2 regions of the Comamonas sp. HJ-2 genome follow, and region 1 is predicted to be linked to the other one. Evidence: predicted binding sites of a transcription regulator. Region 1 holds the regulator's gene; the other holds the start of a gene.
The links. Region 1 encodes LexA, which represses DNA repair genes until DNA is damaged. Its sites were predicted from a motif close to ACTGTATNNNNATACAGT; they were not measured.
Positions count from the first base shown of each region.

Region 2: a site for LexA is predicted at 5,821-5,838, ahead of imuA (translesion DNA synthesis-associated protein ImuA). Genes of this name have one in related genera too.

Region 1 is NZ_JBSIFD010000005.1:148,701-157,179, forward strand. Features, by position in the region: gene ACWGXF_RS06515 (GntP family permease) at 200-1,609, shown strand; gene lpxK (tetraacyldisaccharide 4'-kinase) at 1,705-2,748, shown strand; gene ACWGXF_RS06525 (Trm112 family protein) at 2,846-3,037, shown strand; gene kdsB (3-deoxy-manno-octulosonate cytidylyltransferase) at 3,041-3,817, shown strand; gene adk (adenylate kinase) at 4,208-4,864, shown strand; gene ACWGXF_RS06540 (asparaginase) at 5,127-6,107, opposite strand; gene lexA (transcriptional repressor LexA) at 6,190-6,861, shown strand; gene ACWGXF_RS06550 (hypothetical protein) at 7,031-7,453, shown strand; gene ACWGXF_RS06555 (hypothetical protein) at 7,871-8,116, shown strand; gene ACWGXF_RS06560 (universal stress protein) at 8,260-8,479, shown strand, end outside.
Region 2 is NZ_JBSIFD010000013.1:109,876-118,354, forward strand. Features, by position in the region: gene katG (catalase/peroxidase HPI) at 1-1,214, opposite strand, end outside; gene ACWGXF_RS12525 (PAS and helix-turn-helix domain-containing protein) at 1,557-2,099, opposite strand; gene ACWGXF_RS12530 (CoA transferase subunit A) at 2,174-2,872, shown strand; gene ACWGXF_RS12535 (DUF3806 domain-containing protein) at 2,876-3,352, shown strand; gene ACWGXF_RS12540 (3-oxoacid CoA-transferase subunit B) at 3,383-4,021, shown strand; gene ACWGXF_RS12545 (HD-GYP domain-containing protein) at 4,219-5,571, shown strand; gene imuA (translesion DNA synthesis-associated protein ImuA) at 5,855-6,778, shown strand; gene ACWGXF_RS12555 (DNA polymerase Y subunit UmuC family protein) at 6,780-8,276, shown strand; gene dnaE (DNA polymerase III subunit alpha) at 8,269-8,479, shown strand, end outside.

The DNA.
Region 1 (8,479 bases):
ATGACGCTGCGCAATGGGCTTGCAGCGCAGCTCTTGCTGCGGAGCTGAACCGCCGCACCAGAGCACGCCAGGGATGGACGGCAAATCAAGCCCCCATGGCTGGCTGCTGCTGGCTGCTGCTGGCTGCTGCTGGCCCGCAAAGGCTGCGCTGCTTTTGAATTGAATGCCGTGACTGCACGGTTTGCTTAGAGAGGTGCATGTGATCAGCATTTTGGGCATCGTTCTTTCACTCGGTCTGCTCATCACTTTGGCCTATCGCGGCGTCAGCGTGCTGCTGCTGGCACCACTGACAGCCCTGCTGGCCGTGGCCTTCGGTGCACCGGAGCTGATGCTGGTCAGCTACACCCAGATCTTCATGGTCAGCCTTGGCGGCTTTGTCATCGCCTACTTTCCGCTGTTCTTGCTGGGCGCGGTCTTCGGCAAGCTGATGGAAGCCTCGGGGGCAGCTCACATCATTGCCCATGGCATTGCGGCAGCACTGGGCGAGCGGCGCGCCATACTCGCCGTGGTGCTGGCCTGCGCCGTTCTCACCTACGGCGGTGTTTCCTTGTTTGTCGTGGCCTTTGCGGTGTATCCCATCGCCCAGGCGCTTTTCCGGCGTGCCGACATCCCGCGCCGCCTCATGCCGGCCACGATTGCGCTGGGAGCCTTTACCTTCACCATGACGGCGCTGCCCGGCACGCCGGCCATCCAGAACGCGATTCCCATGCCCTATTTCGGCACCACGCCGTTTGCCGCGCCGGGACTGGGCCTGATCGCCGCAGCCGTGATGCTGATGCTCGGCCTGTGGTGGCTGCACTGGCGCAGCGCGCAGGCGCGCTCCAGGGGAGAAGGCTTTACCGCCGAGGATGAAGCCCAGCAGCCGGCGGACGAACTTGCTCCAGCAGCAGAGGCCACCCCCAGCCATCTGGAGCTGGGCAAGGCCTTGCTGCCTGTTGCCGTGGTGATCGCTCTGAACTATCTTTTATCGGTGCATGTGCTTGCAGGTCTGGACACGCGCTATCTGGCCGAGGCCCGTTTCGGTGCCACCAGCATCGAGGCGCTGCGCGGCATCTGGGCCGTGATTGCGGCCCTGACCGCGGCAATCTGCCTGCTGGTTGCCCTGTGGTGGGGCCGCCTGCCACAGCTCAAGCAACTGCTCGACCAAGGCGCCAGCGCCTCGGCCCTGCCGCTGCTGAACACGGCCTCCCAGGTCGGTTATGGTGCTGTCATCGCCTCGCTGGCAGGCTTCACGCTGATACGCGATGCGGTGCTGAACATCTACCCGGACAACCCGCTGATCTCGATGTCGATCGCCATCAATATTCTGGCCGGCATCACCGGCTCGGCCTCGGGCGGCATGAGCATTGCCCTCCAGACCCTGGGCAGCACCTGGCTGCAGATGGGTGAGGCCGCCGGCCTGTCGCCCCAGTTGCTGCACCGCGTCACGGCCGTCGCCACGGGCGGACTGGACACCTTGCCGCACAACGGCGCCGTCATCACCCTGCTGGGCATCTGCGGGCTCACGCATCGCCAGTCCTATCTGGACATTGCCATGGTGGCTATCGTCCCGGCCGTCGCTGCCCTTGCCGTCATCGTGGCGCTGGGCAGCCTGTTTGGCAGTTTTTGATCCCGAGCTCCCGGGATCAGGGCCCAGGTATTTGCGCATCACGCAGGCCCGTTGGCTGCGGGAACTCCGGCCGCGCCCGTATGATCCCAACCCCTATGCCTCAAAACACCGCCCAAGCATCCTCCTCGCAACATGGCTTGCGCGCCCTCTGGCGCCAGCGTGGAGCGGGTGCCTGGCTACTGTGGCCGCTATCGCTACTCTATGGAGTGCTGCAGGCCTGGAACGCCAGGCGCATGCTCGGCCGCCAGCAAAGCACGGGGCTGCCAGTCATCGTCGTCGGCAATGTGATTGCGGGCGGCGCGGGCAAGACCCCCGTGACTCAGGCCGTGGTGGCCCACCTCAAGGCCAGGGGCTGGCAGCCGGCCATCATCTCGCGCGGCTATGGCCGCAGGATCGAGAACGGACAGGATTGCCGTGAGGCCCTGCCGGACAGCCCCGCCAGCGAGGTCGGCGACGAGCCCGCCCTGCTGGCGCGCAGCACCGGCGTGCCGGTCTTTGTCGCCTCCAGGCGTCTGGAGGCGGCGCAAGCGCTGCGCCAGCGCTACCCGCAGGTCGACGTGATCGTGAGCGACGACGGCCTGCAACATCTGGCCCTGGCACGCGATGTGGAGCTGTGCGTCTTCAATGATGAAGGAGTCGGAAACGGCTTTCTGCTGCCCGCAGGCCCGTTGCGCGAGCCCTGGCCTCGCCCGGTGACGGCCACACTGCATGCCGGCCAGCCGCCCCGGCCACTGGGCTCTTCACCGGCGTTCGCGCTGCAGCGCAGCCTGGCCGACACCGCCCACAACGGCCATGGCCAGAGCATCCCGCTGCGCAGTCTGGCCGCTCAGAGCCCGGAGGCCGTGGCCGCCGTGGCACGCCCCGAGTCCTTTTTTGCCATGCTGGCCGCCCAGGGCATCACTCCGGCAGCAACCCAGGCCCTGCCCGATCACTATGATTTCGAGAGCTTCTCGCGCACGCTGGCAAACGACAAACCCTTGATTTGCACCGAAAAAGATGCCGTCAAGCTCTGGCGCAGCCATCCTGAAGCCTGGGCCGTTCCCCTTGAGCTGCAGCTGCCGCAGGCCTTCTGGGAGCTGCTGGACGCTCAGCTGGCCAAGGCCAGCGCCAATATTCGCCGCGATGGCAAGCCAGCCTGACTATCATTGAGCCTATGGATCGGCCTCGGCTGATCACCCCTTTTTTGCAGCGCCAGCCCCCTGCTGGCGCCCTCATCCCGTTTTGCAGGAATACTCCATGGACGCCAAACTTCTCGAACTGCTGGTCTGCCCCGTCACCAAGGGCCCGCTGCGCTTTGACCGCGAGCATCAGGAGCTGATCAGCCACAGCGCGCGTCTGGCCTATCCCGTGCGCGACGGCATCCCTGTGCTGCTGGAAAACGAAGCCCGTACCCTGTCCGACGACGAGCTGGAAGAAGAAAAGCAATAAGCCATGAGCTATACGGTACTGATCCCGGCCCGCCTGTCCTCGACCCGTCTGCCCGGCAAGCCCCTGGCCGATATTGCCGGCTTGCCGATGGTGGTGCGCGTGGCCCAGCGCGCGGCTCTGGCCGGCGCAGCCCGCTGCGTGGTGGCGGCCGACGACGAGAGCATTGTGGCGGCCTGCGCCCGGCATGGCGTCCAGGCCATTCTGACCCGCAAGGATCATCCAAGCGGCAGCGACCGTCTGGCCGAAGCCTGTGCGCAACTGGGCCTGTCCGGCGACGATGTGGTCGTCAATGTGCAGGGCGACGAGCCGCTGATCGACCCCAAGCTGATCGAGGCTGTGGCGCAACTGCTGCTGGCCCGTCCTGAAGCCAGCATGGGCACGGCGGCTCATCCTATTGATAGCCTGACGGATTACCGCAACCCGAACGTGGTGAAGGTGGTCTGTGACGCCAAGGGTCTGGCCAGCTATTTCAGCCGCGCCCCCATCCCCTGCTCACGCGACCACGGCGATGAAGCCTGGTGGCAGACGGCGGCCCCCAGGGCCGGTCACACAGGTTTCACACCGCTGCGCCATATTGGCATCTACAGCTACAAGGCCGGTTTTCTGCGCGAGTTCCCGCAACTGGCACCCGCGCCGACCGAAGCCATGGAGCAGCTGGAGCAGCTGCGCGCCCTCTGGCACGGCCACCGCATTGCCGTGCATATCACGCCCGATGCACCGGGTGCCGGCGTCGACACGCCCGAAGACCTGGAGCGCGTGCGCGCTGTTTTTGCTGGTTGAAAAAAAGACCTGCGCACCTTGGCGACACCGGTGCGCAGGCTGTCTTCATCCAGGGCTGCTCACGCATCAAGCCGGCAGCTGCCCAGCCCACGCGCGCAGTCCCAAAGGGCCCTGGGCCAGTCCAGGAAAGCGCTGATCGCTATACTTTCCGCATAGTCCGAATAGCATATGTAACGGCTTCGGCACCTGGATTACAACTACAGCAATCGCGTTTGCAGCGGATACATGCCTTCAATTGGCCGCACTTGTGACAGCCTTGACTGAATTGTGTAAGCCTGTGTTGGTCTTGTGCGTGCTATCCTTGCCCGCGAAAAAATACGGCCCGGGGACTACGGACGACCACCCGTCTGCCTGGGCCAGCAAGAATTTCTACTCTCCTCAAGGATTTCCATGAAACTGATTTTGTTGGGTGCACCCGGCGCCGGCAAAGGCACTCAGGCGGCCTTTATTTGCCAAAAGTACGGTATCCCTCAAATCTCTACGGGCGACATGCTGCGCGCCGCCGTCAAGGCTGGCACCCCTCTGGGTCTGCAAGCCAAGGCCGTGATGGACGCCGGCCAGCTGGTCAGCGACGATCTGATCATCAACCTGGTCAAGGAACGCATTGCCCAGCCCGACTGCGCCAAGGGTTTCCTGTTTGACGGCTTCCCCCGCACCATCCCCCAGGCCGACGCCATGAAGGCCGCCGGCGTGAAGCTGGACTATGTGCTGGAAATCGATGTGCCCTTCGACGCCATCATCGAACGCATGAGCGGCCGCCGCAGCCACCCCGCCTCGGGCCGCACCTACCATGTCAAGTTCAACCCTCCCAAGGTGGAAGGCAAGGACGACGTGACCGGTGAAGACCTGGTTCAGCGCGAAGACGACAAGGAAGAAACCGTCAAGAAGCGCCTGGACGTCTACAGCAGCCAGACACGTCCTCTGGTGGACTACTACAGCAACTGGGCCAAGGCCGATGCAGCAGCGGCCCCCAAGTACCGCGCCATCAGCGGCACAGGCAGCGTGGAAGAAATCACCGAACGCGCTCTGGCCGCTCTGGCTTCCTGATCGCCCTGATCACTCGCTCATGGAGCCTTGCCGACTTTCGCGGCCAGGCATCTCTGGGCAAAAAAGGCCGGTGTCTTCACCGGCCTTTTTTGTTTTTGAAGCTCGCGCTCCCGGCCTTCCGGCCGGCGGGATAGCTGCACCAAGGATGGCATTGCAGCCATCAATATTCATAGCTGCCTGCGCCTACATTCATTGGACTTCAGGTAAAAACACCATAAATACTCTTTATTAACGCAGGCTGACCGCTCTCATAATAAGAGCATCAATCCAATGCGTGAGGCCAGCCCATCAGCTCCAGCATCAGGCTGATTCTGGCCTTGGCCGCCGGCAGGCTGCTCACACGGCCATCCCCCGCTCCCTCGGCCCGCACCACCTGCCCCTCCTCGCACCGGGTCGTGATGCGCAAAGCCATGCCCTGCGCCTGCGCCCAGTCCAGGGCTGGCGCCAATGCCTGATGGACCGTGCCATTGCCCGTGCCCACCACCACCACGGCACGCACGCCTGCCGCATACCAGGCCTGCATCACCGCCAGCGCTACGGCACTGTTGCAGCCGGCATGACTGTGCAGCAGCTCCACCAGGGGCCAGTGATCTGCGGGCGGTAAAGCGATTGCAGTGGAGCTGGCCGCAACGACCGGCAGCCCGCCTGTTGCCCAGCGCAGCCGCCCCTCTTCCACCCAGCCCTGCGGGCCGGCACCACTGCCATCGAAGGCATCCACACGGTAAGGATGCACCTTGCGCACCTGGCGTGCACTGAACACCCGGCCCGCCACCACGGCAAGCACACCGCGGCCAGCAGCCTGCATGTCGGCCGCACAGGCCACGGCATCGCGCAGATTGCCGGGGCCGTCAGCCGAAATGGCTGTGGCCGGGCGCATGGCGCAGGTCAGTACCACGGGCTTTGCCGGGTGCAGAACACATTGCAGAAACCAGGCGGTTTCCTCCAGCGTGTCGGTGCCATGGGTGATCACGATGCCGCTCACGTCATCACGAGCGAGCAGCTCGGCACATCGCAGCGCGAGTGCATGCCAGGTCGCGTGATCCATATCCTTGCTGTCCAGCTGCGCCAGCTGCTCCACCTGCAGCGACGCAGAAGCAACGAGCTCCAGGTCCGGCACGGCCTGCAGCAGCTGAGCCACGCCCAGTTGGGCCGCACGGTAGCCCACACTGGTGCCCGCCTGCTCGGCAACACCGGCAATCGTGCCACCGGTGCCCAGAATGACGATATTTTTGTCACGTTCCACTTGCAGTCCTCTTCAAACTGATTAAAAATACAGGTACTGGATGAACACACAGTATTCATCATCGATCGATCAAGGAATGCCCATGGACCACCCCAAGCTCACTCCCCGCCAGCAGCAGATTCTGGACCTCATCCAGTCCAGCATCGCTCGCACGGGTGCGCCCCCTACCCGGGCCGAGATTGCCAGCACCTTTGGCTTCAAGTCGGCCAATGCTGCAGAAGAGCATTTGCAGGCACTGGCCCGCAAGGGCGTCATAGATCTGGTCAGCGGCACATCGCGCGGTATTCGCCTGCGCGCCGATACCGTGCGCAACATCAATGCGGCACGTGGTGCCAGCTTTGCGCTACCGCTCACAGCCCTGGCCCCGCTGGTGCTTCCCCTGGTCGGCCGCGTCGCTGCCGGCTCGCCTATTCTGGCCCAGGAACATATCGATCAGAGCTATTCGGTCGAGCCCAGCCTGTTTGCCGCCAAGCCCGATTACCTGCTCAAGGTCCGCGGCATGTCCATGCGTGACGCGGGCATCATGGACGGCGACCTGCTGGCGGTACAGGCTACGCATGAAGCGCGCAACGGCCAGATTGTGGTGGCCCGCCTCGGTGACGACGTGACCGTCAAACGCTTCAAGCGCACGCCTCAGGGCATCGAGCTGCTGCCCGAGAACCCCGACTACAAGATCATTCACGTCGATCCTGAAGAGCCATTCGCCATCGAAGGCCTGGCCGTAGGCCTTATCCGCAACAGCATGTTCATGTAACGGGCAGACGGCGTCCCTACGCCTATGCAGCGGAGGCACCGGGCCTCTTTCCCTCTCAAGCCCAGGTGGTAGGCGCGAAGCCGTTGAGCTTCGCCCTGGGCGGAGCTTTGCCTGAAGAACGCAATCCTGCCCTTATCCATGCCGCAAGGTCATCAAGAGGAGTTGCCAAATGGGATTCGCCACATCACTGCAGGCTTTGACACGCCTGACCCTTAAAGGGCAGCCTGCCACGCTGTCGCTCAACCCGAACTTCTGCTCTGATGATGCAAGCGAAGCCGCTGCAGAACCTGTATCCTTCACTAGCAATCGCCCAAAGGCGAAGCAGATCAGCATTCCTGTCATGCGCGCCAACCGCGGTCGCAGTCGTCTAGGCAGCAATACGCTTTGTCCTCAGGCTTTTGCAGCGACACCAGAGCTGCAATCGCCAATAACCGACGAGTCTAGGCAAGCAGCTTCTCCACGACTTCTCAAGATCGTGCAGCGTGAGCCGCGCAGTCAGCCCGAATGCCTGTTGATCTGCGGACGCATGGCCGATGTCTGTGCCGCGCTGGAGCGTATGGCACTCCATGAGCAAACAACCCCGCAAGTCTGAAAGCACAGTGAGGTTTGACTGCCTGCACTCGTGCAGCTCCGAGCCTGACCCGCGATAGGTCTGCAGGCGATGCAACAAAGCTTCCATTGCATCCAACAGGAAGCCACCTCAACGCTCTTGGCCCATCGGCCGGCAGATATGGCGCCAGACAACTCTGCCAGCAGTGCATAGGCAAAAACTCGATGTCGCCAGAGCAGGCCCTCTATATTGGCGCCGAACGATCTGGATTGCCATGTAAATTATTTGCTGATGTTCTGCCTGTGCCTGTCCGCCAGAACGCATTTCGCACAAGCCTTGCAGCCTTCTAAACTCCTTGTCAGGCGCGAATATGCGTCAGAACGGATACCCGGATCAGGGTATTGCAGCACCTCTTCGACAGTGGAAACATTCATATACACATGTCAATGAGGGCGTCTTATGAGTGCCTACCGCAAGCTCTTGCAGCACATACAGGCCAAAGACGCCAATGGAGACCTGCGCCTGATTCTGGTCTATCAGAGTTTTGATGAGGTTGACATGCCGCATGGCGTCTCCATACGACCGTCTGCCATTTACTTTGAAACTGCCGATCATCAGGAGGTCAACTGGCTCAATCCGCAGCAGTTCGAGATAGAGGCCACTGGCGAAATCCTCAATCGCGTTCCCCCTTCGCCCGAGGAATGAGACAACTCGACGCCATCGACCCCGTTACAGAGTCTTACCTCCTGTCTACAACTCTGCTGCATTCAAGAACTAGGCATTGCGCGGCTCGAAATATTGGAATAAATTGATTCTCAGGCACATCTTCCGGCATCAGGAGGCTGAACATGTTCAAGCACCTGCTCATTCCCACCGATGGCACCAAACTGTCAGAGGCTGCCGTGCGTGCTGGCGTTCTGCTTGCGCGTGAACAAGGCGCCAAGGTGACCGGCCTTTATGTCATGCCCGATTACCGCGCCATCATCTACGGCGCAGACGCACTGCTGACTTACAACAGCACAGAGTTCGAGCGAAGTGCCAACAGCGATGCAGATGCGGCTTTGCAGT
Region 2 (8,479 bases), on a different contig from region 1:
CGGGCAAAGGCTTCGGCAAAAGCCTGCGGGTTTTCGAGGAAGCGGCGCGAGATCTTCTCGTAGGCCGGGTCCATGCGCAGCGACAGGTCGGTGGTCAGCATGGTGGGCTTCTTGTTGGGACCGCCATGCGCGTCGGGGATGACATCGCCAGCGTCCTTGGCAACCCACTGAATGGCACCCGCAGGGCTTTTTTCCTGCACCCATTCATACTTGAACAGGTTCTCGAAGAAGAAGTTGCTCCACTGTGCAGGAGTCTGGGTCCAGGTCACTTCCAGGCCCGAGGTGATGGCATCGCCGGCCTTGCCGGACTTATAGCTGCTGGCCCAGCCCAGGCCCTGGGCTTCCAGGCCGGCGGCTTCGGGCTCGGCGCCCACATGGCTGGCGGGGCCCGCACCATGGGTCTTGCCGAAGGTGTGGCCGCCGGCGATCAGCGCCACGGTTTCCTCGTCATCCATGGCCATGCGGGCAAAGGTGTCGCGGATGTCATGCGCGGCCGAGAGGGGGTCGCCATTGCCGTCCGGGCCTTCGGGGTTGACATAGATCAGACCCATCTGCACGGCGGCCAGCGGGTTCTCGAGGTCGCGCTCGCCGCTGTAGCGGCTGTGCGGGTTCTGGGTGGGGGCCAGCCATTCCTTCTCTGCACCCCAGTACACGTCCTGATCGGGTTCCCAGGTGTCCACGCGACCGCCACCGAAGCCGAAGGTGCGAAAGCCCATGGTTTCCAGTGCGACGTTGCCGCACAGCATCATCAGGTCGCCCCAGGAAATCTGGTTGCCGTACTTTTGCTTGATCGGCCACAGCAGGCGGCGCGACTTGTCGATGTTGACGTTGTCGGGCCAGCTGTTGAGCGGCGCAAAGCGCTGCTGGGCGCGACCCGCGCCGCCGCGACCGTCCTGAATGCGATAGGTGCCGGCTGCGTGCCAGGCCATGCGGATGAACTGGGGGCCGTAGTGGCCGAAGTCTGCAGGCCACCAGTCCTGCGAGTCGGTCATCAGGGCACGCAGGTCGCGTTTGACGGCTTCATAGTCCAGCTTCTGGAAAGCCTGGGCGTAGTTGAAGTCTTCACCCAAGGGGTTGCTTTTGGCGGAGTGCTGGCTCAGCAAATCCACGCGCAGCTGATTGGGCCACCAGTCCTTGTTGCTGGTGGCGTTGCCTGCGGCGACGGTTTCGCTGTTCTGTCCTTGGTGGAAGGGGCACTTGGATTCAGTAGTCATGGGGCTCTCCGTTTCAACGATCCGACAGGTCGGTAGGTCCAGGAAACAGATATCAATCAATGATTGATATCAATCAATTCAACTCAATAGCTATTAGCGATTGGTTGAGATGAATTATCGATGCGCGGCTGGCCTGAAGGGCGTGTTGTGCTATTGAAATTACTAAGCAGCGCCATAGGAAGAAATATGGGTCGAGTCCTTGGCCGACGGGAAGTCGGGCGAGGAGACTGCGCAAAGTGACTGAGATGCTGACGTTTTGAGCGTATGCGAGGCGACCGGTTTGCACAAGCAGGGGCGCGCAAATCAGGTGCTTGACCTACCTGTGTCATCTGCGTCTGAGGCTTATCCGGCCACCAGTTTGTGCACCAGATCGGCCGCCGTGGAGGCGCCGTATTTGCGCATCAGCCGGGCGCGGTAGATTTCCACGGTGCGATGACTGATGGCCAGTGCCTTGCCTATTTCCTTGCTGGTCATGCCTTCGAGAAGACGTGCAGCGACTTCGCGTTCGCGGCCTGTGAGCTCGGCCTTGACGGGGCGATGGGCCGAGAGGTCCTCGAAGCTCCAGATGCCCGAGGCATGGGGATCGTTTCGGTCCAGCGTGCGGCCGCTGACATGACACCAGAACACCTCGCCATTGGCGCGCTTCATGATGCGGTTGTCGGAATAGATGCCTGTGGTGTTGAGAATCGGGGCAATGCGCGCGCCCAGGCGCTCGTATTCGTCAACGCTGGGATAAAGCACCTGAAAGGTCTGTCCTATGAGTACTTCGCGCGATGCATGGAACATTTCACACAATTGCCGATTACAGTCAATCATGATGCGGTTGCGCGAGATGACGAGACCTACAGGGGCGGCGTCGAACGCCAGCCGGTAATCCACAACCATGGTACTGCTCTTTACGAAAAACTACTTACTTAAGTACGTAGTATCGTAGCGCATCCAATTTCAAGGAGACATGTGTGAAAAAGCTCTACCCATCCGCAGAAGCGGCGCTGCAGGGCGTGGTGTCCGACGGGCAACTGCTGGCCGTTGGCGGCTTCGGCCTGTGCGGCATTCCCGAGGCCCTGATCGATGCGGTTTGCGCCAGCGGCGTCAAGAACCTCACGGTGGCATCCAACAACGCCGGCGTGGACGGCTTTGGTCTGGGCAAGCTGCTGGACACCCGCCAGGTCAAGAAGATGATCTCCAGCTATGTGGGCGAGAACAAGGAGTTCGAGCGCCAGTACCTGGCCGGTGAGCTGGAGCTGGAGTTCACGCCTCAGGGCACGCTGGCCGAGAAGATGCGCGCCGGCGGCGCCGGTATTCCTGCCTTCTTCACCAAGACCGGTGTGGGCACGCTGGTGGCCGAGGGCAAGGAATTGCGCGAATTCGATGGCGAGACCTATGTGATGGAGCACGCGATCGTGGCCGATGTGTCCCTGGTCAAGGCCTGGCGCGCGGACAAGAGCGGCAATCTGCAGTTCCGCCTGACGGCGCGCAACTTCAACCCTGCGGCAGCCACCTGCGGCAAGGTCTGCGTGGTGGAGGTCGAGGAGTTGGTGGAAGTGGGCGAGATCGCTCCCGACGACATCCATCTGCCCGGCATCTATGTGCACCGCATCGTGCACAACGCCAATCCCGAAAAGCGCATCGAAAAGCGCACCGTGCGCGAAGCCTGAAACATGGCGGATACGTCCTATTCGCCCGAGGCTGCCGCCCAGGCCGACGTACCGGTCTTTCGTGCGCTGGCTGCGCAGGAGCTGGAGCAACTGGAGCGCGAACGCTTGCTGGTGTGCCAGGTCGCGGCCCGTGAACTGGGGCTGAGCGACTGGAGCATGGATCGCTCTGGCCTGGCGCAGCTGCAGCCGCTGCTCGATCGTGGCCTGGTGTCGGCCGACAACCTGCTGCTGGCCCGAGGATTGGGTGTGGTGCTGGGGGACGCGCTGAGCTGCGAAATGGACGATATGGACTGGCATATGGTGAGCGACGACTGGGGAACCGACCCCGTTGTGCGCTACCGCGAAACCAGCATCCAGGTGGGGGCTCGCGACATGGTCCTCAAACGGCTCGAAGACGGCCAGAGCGTCGATCTGCTGCACTTGCTCGATGGTGTGATTTCGCACCTGCAGCCCATGATCGACTCCGGCGACTACCAATAACGTCAATCAAGATTTATTCAGGAGGCTCTTATGCCCTGGACTCAAGACCAGATGGCCGCGCGCGCGGCCCAAGAACTCGAAGACGGCTTCTACGTCAACCTCGGTATCGGCATTCCCACGCTGGTGGCCAACCACACGGGCGACAAGGAAGTGTGGCTGCAGTCCGAGAACGGCATGCTGGGCATCGGCCCCTTCCCGACCGAGGACCAGGTCGACGCCGATCTGATCAATGCCGGCAAGCAGACCGTGACCACGCTTCCCGGTTCGGCCATTTTCGGCTCTGATCAGTCGTTTGCCATGATTCGCGGCGGCAAGATCAATCTGTCCATTCTGGGCGCCATGCAGGTGTCCGAAAAAGGCGATCTGGCCAACTGGATGATTCCCGGCAAGATGGTCAAGGGCATGGGCGGCGCCATGGACTTGGTGGCGGGCGTCAAGCGCGTCATCGTGCTCATGGAACATGTGGCCAAGAAAAAGGACGGCACGACCGACCTGAAGATTCTGCCCAACTGCACCCTGCCGCTGACGGGTCTGGGCGTGGTAGATCGCATCATCACCGATCTGGGCGTGATGGACGTGACCCCCGAAGGCCTGAAGCTGGTGGAACTGGCCGATGGCGTGAGTTTTGACGAGATCCAGTCCAAGACTGGTGTGACGCTGCTGAAATAAGCGGCGCTGCGCTCACGGGCAAGAACCGCTGCGGCGGTTCTTTTTTTGCGCCTTTTTCTGCAGCATTGGCAGAATTAATAGCTGTCGGGGTCGATAGGGCAAGCGATGCAAGCTGTTTTTGCTTTAATTGTGGCCCACAAATTATTGCAATCTGCAACAATCGAGTTTGATTGAGCAGACAGAAACAGAGCGCTTTGATGAGTGAGAACGCTGGTGCGCAAGGGCACGAGACCGATGTACATTTTTTGCGCGCAGTCACCGATATGGCCGAGCATACGGAGGTCATGACAGGCGATGCAATCTATACCGATAAGGGCATGAAACTGGTGGACAAAGGCACACGTGTTGACAGTCGTCTCTATGACCGTCTGGTCATGCACAAGCTGCGTGACCCGATCGATGCCAACCTGATCACGGGCGACCTGGTCGACGTGACATCCCTGGTCGCTCTGGCGCGCCAGCAATGCGAACAGGTCGATCTGCTGCATCGCATGGTGGCGTCCATCGGCGATATCGAGCGTCTGCTGGCGCCGCTCAAGAGTCTGCTGCTGCCCCAGGCCATTGCCTTCAAGCTCACCGTCATGCGCGAGCAGCGCAGTGACCTCTACCAGCACAGTCTGCAGATGACGCTGGTGGCGATCTTTCTGGCGCTCAAGAACGGCTGGACCGAGCGCGAATGCGTGCCGCTGGCCACGGCCGCGCTGCTGCACGATGTGGGCATGCTCTATATGGACCCGGTCTGGACCGACCCGGACCATCGCTTGAGCGGCGAGGAACGCAAGCATCTGGTCGCGCATTCCGTTACCGCCATGCTGGTGGTGCGCAGTACCGAACTGTATTCGCGCGCCGTGGAAATCGCCGTGCTCGAGCACCATGAGCGCATGGATGGTTCCGGCTATCCGCGCGGCATCAAGGGCAACGCCATTTCGCCCATGGGTCAGGTGCTGTTGCTGGCCGAGGTGGTCTCGGCCTTCTTCGAGAAATTCACGGACATGCCGGGCCAGCGCCTGTCGCTCATGCTGCGCATGAACCACAAGAGCTATCCGGCCGATCTGGTGCACCTGATTCTGCCGCTGCTCTACGACGAAATCAGTCCCGGCAAGCCACTGGCGCCGCTGCAGGCCGAGTTCTCCCACAGTATTGCGGCTCTGGAGGCTGCGCTGCGCAAATGGAGCGAACTCAGGCGCGACTTTCCCGAGCACTGGCAGCAAATGCCCGATGCGCAGGCGGCGGTGGCCGTGGAAGCCAGTCTTGCGCAACTGCAAAAACAGCTGGCCGAGGCAGGCGCTCACCCCAGCCAGCAGCTGGACGTGCTGAGCTATTTCAAGGACGACGCCTTGGGCATGAGTGAGCTGGCCCTGGTCAACCGCGAGGCCCTGTGGCAGTTGCAGGCCATCATGAACGACTGCCTGCGCCGCTGGCCCACGCTGGGGCAGGGCGGCTCCACGCTGGAAGTCGCCGTGGCCGAATGGTGCGAGGCCTGTGCTCAGTTGATGCCGCAGGCAGGCCGCAGCTCGGCCATGAATGCCGACAGGCAGTCGCTCAATTGAGGACATTGACTGCGAGTTTTGCCCAGGACGGCTGGCCTCAAGTTTGATAGCGGCAGGCGCTTGATTGACAGGCGCTAAACCGGTATTTCTTCAAAATTCTGTGCATCACGCCGCAGCGCGGCATGCTTTGCTGCGTCTGCTTGCGCTATCCTGAAAAAGTATTTTTGATAGCGCACGACGTCCGATCTACAAGGGTCGACTGTATCTGCTGCCGATATTAAGGTCTTGTTTTGCGCGGAAACTTGGATAACTGTATATTTGTACAGTAATCAAGAGCTTTCGCATGCATACCCAGCCCATGACATCCTTGGCCCATCCTGGCTCACCGCCCGGCATGACGGAGTCTGTCCGGCAGCAAACAGGTGCAGAGCAGGGCGTGCGGCCGGGTCTGCCCGCTGCGGGCAGCCCGCATTTGTCCACCATACAGATTCCCGGTGTCTGGCGCGGCACGGACTGGCAGGCGGGCGTTGGCTCTCAGGTCTGGCCCAGCGGTCATGCTGCGCTGGATGCCGAGCTGCCGGGCGGCGGCTGGCCCGGCAATGCCTTGATTCAGCTGCAGCAACCAGCGCACTGCCATGCGGAGTGGGCCTTGCTGTTGCCCGCGCTGGCCGCCCGTGTCCGGCAGCATGCGGCTTCACGCGCGGATTCAGGGCTGGGCCAACTGGTGCTGGTGGCTCCACCCTATCTGCCTTTTGCCCCGGCATTGCAGGCCGCCGGTATTGACGCCAAGCGGCTGTGCGCGGTGCAGCCGGGGCGCAGTGCCCAGGATCTGGCCTGGGCCTGCGAGCAGGCTCTGCATTGCCGGGATGTGCTGGCGGTGCTGGCCTGGTTGCCCGAACTTCCCGCGTCCACGCTGCGCCGCTTGCAGCTGGCCGCCGCTTCGCAGGGCCGGCCTCTGTGGCTATGGCAGGAGCTGCAGGCCGAGTCGCGCAGCTCCCCCGCCGCATTGCGGTTGAGACTGGAGAGAGCTACGACAGTCTTCGCTGCTCAGCAGGCGCCGGGTTTGCGGATACAGATACTGAAGCGCCGTGGGCCTTTGCTGGAGCGCCCCGTACAGCTCGCGCTTTCGCAGTGGGCCTGGCAGCCCGTGCTGCAGGCGCAGGCCCAAAGACATGCGCGCCAGAGCGAGGAGGCTGCCATGCTCATGCAAGGGCGCATGACAGTCGCCGCTCCTGCAACGGCCTCGCCTTGGATGACGGAGGCATGAGATGGGCAGTGCAGAGCACTGGATGGCCTGGCCTCTGGCCTGCCTGAGCGAGTCAAGCCCGGTGGCTGAGAGTGCCTGCTGGTGGGCGCTGGAGTTTTCGCCGCGTGTGGCCTTGCTCGAAGACGCCTTGCTCATGGAGACCAGCCTGGTGCAGCGTCTTTGGGGCGGAGCCGAGGTCTTGCTGGCGCGGCTGGACAGTGCTTTTGCGCAAGCTTGTCAGGCTGGCCCCCCGGAGTCCGGGGGCGGCGATGCGGCATTGCAGCCGCTGCGCGGCCAGGGCGGCACGGCCTGGCAGGCTTTGGCACGGCTGCGGCTGCAGCAGGCCCGGCCTTGCGGCTCCGTCCCTGTTTCCCTGTCCATGTCCGAGTCATCGCTGCATGCCGATGCGCTGCCGCTATGGACGCTGAGCGCCCTGGAGCAGCACAGCTCCGTGCTGCTGCGCCTGGGTTGCCGCAGCTGGGGCGATGTGCGAGCATTGCCGCGCGCGGGGCTGTCGCGCCGCATTGGAGCCAAGGCCTTGCGTGCGCTCGACGAGGCCTATGGTCTGCTGCCCCAGCCGCTTGACTGGCTGCAACTGCCCCAGCAATTCCTGCTGCGCCACGACCTGGGTTACCCGGCTCACCATGCCGATGCCGTGCTCCATGCCGCGCAGCCGCTGTTGCGCGCGCTGCAGTCCTGGTTGCAGGCCCGTCACCATGCGGTGCTGGCGCTGCGATTGCGCTGGCACCATGATCTGCGTCGTATCGACGGCCAGGAGCTACCGGCCTGGGAAGCGCTTGTCATCCGCACGGCCCAGCCCACGCAGGGCATGGCGCATTTGCAGCGCCTGTTGCGTGAGCACCTGGGTCAGCAGCGCTGGCGCGCCCCCGTGGACATGCTGGAGTTGCAGGCGCTGGAGACGGTTGCCTGGGCGGCAGAGCCGCTGAGCTGCCTGCCTGCCGCCCAGGGCCAGAGCCCGTCGGACAGTCTGGCCTGGCATGAATGGGTGGAACGCCTGAGCGCCCGCTGGGGCGAGGAGACCGTGCAAATGGTGCAGCCGCGGGCCGATCACCGCCCCGAGCAGATGCAGTGCTTGCAAGCTGCGGCGAAGCTGCTGCAGAGCCAGAGGCTAGGCGGCACCAGGGCCGAGGCGGGAGCCGGCTTCAGGCCACGCCGTCAGCCCGGCTGTGCCGACCCCTGGCAAGCCCTGTGGCCGCCCTGGCTGCTGCCCCAGCCCCAGGCCTTGCCCGTGCAGGACAATCGTCCCCAATGGCATGGGCCACTGCAGCTCAAGGCCGGGCCCTACAGGCTGGAGTCCGGCTGGTGGGATGCGGCTGGCGATGCGTTTGCCGATGCCCAGGCCGGCGCGCCGGTCGGCTTGGCCGTGCGTGACTATTTCGTGGCCTATAACGCCGTGGTCGGCCATGTCTGGATTTACCGCGAGCGCGCCCGTAGCGAACACCTGATGAGCATGACAGCCAGCCCCGCCAGCTGGTTTGCGCAAGGCGTGTATGGCTGAGCAGATCCTGGTCGAGCCGCCCGTTGCCGCACTGCGCCTCGCAGGGCCGCCGCCTGTCGCCATACCGGCCAGCCCCGTGGCTCAGGGCATGGGCAGAGGGCCGCTGGCCTATGCCGAGCTGCATTGCCTCTCGAATTTCAGTTTTCTGCGCGGTGCTTCATCGCCTGCCGAGCTGGTGCACCGGGCCAAAAGCCTGGGCTATG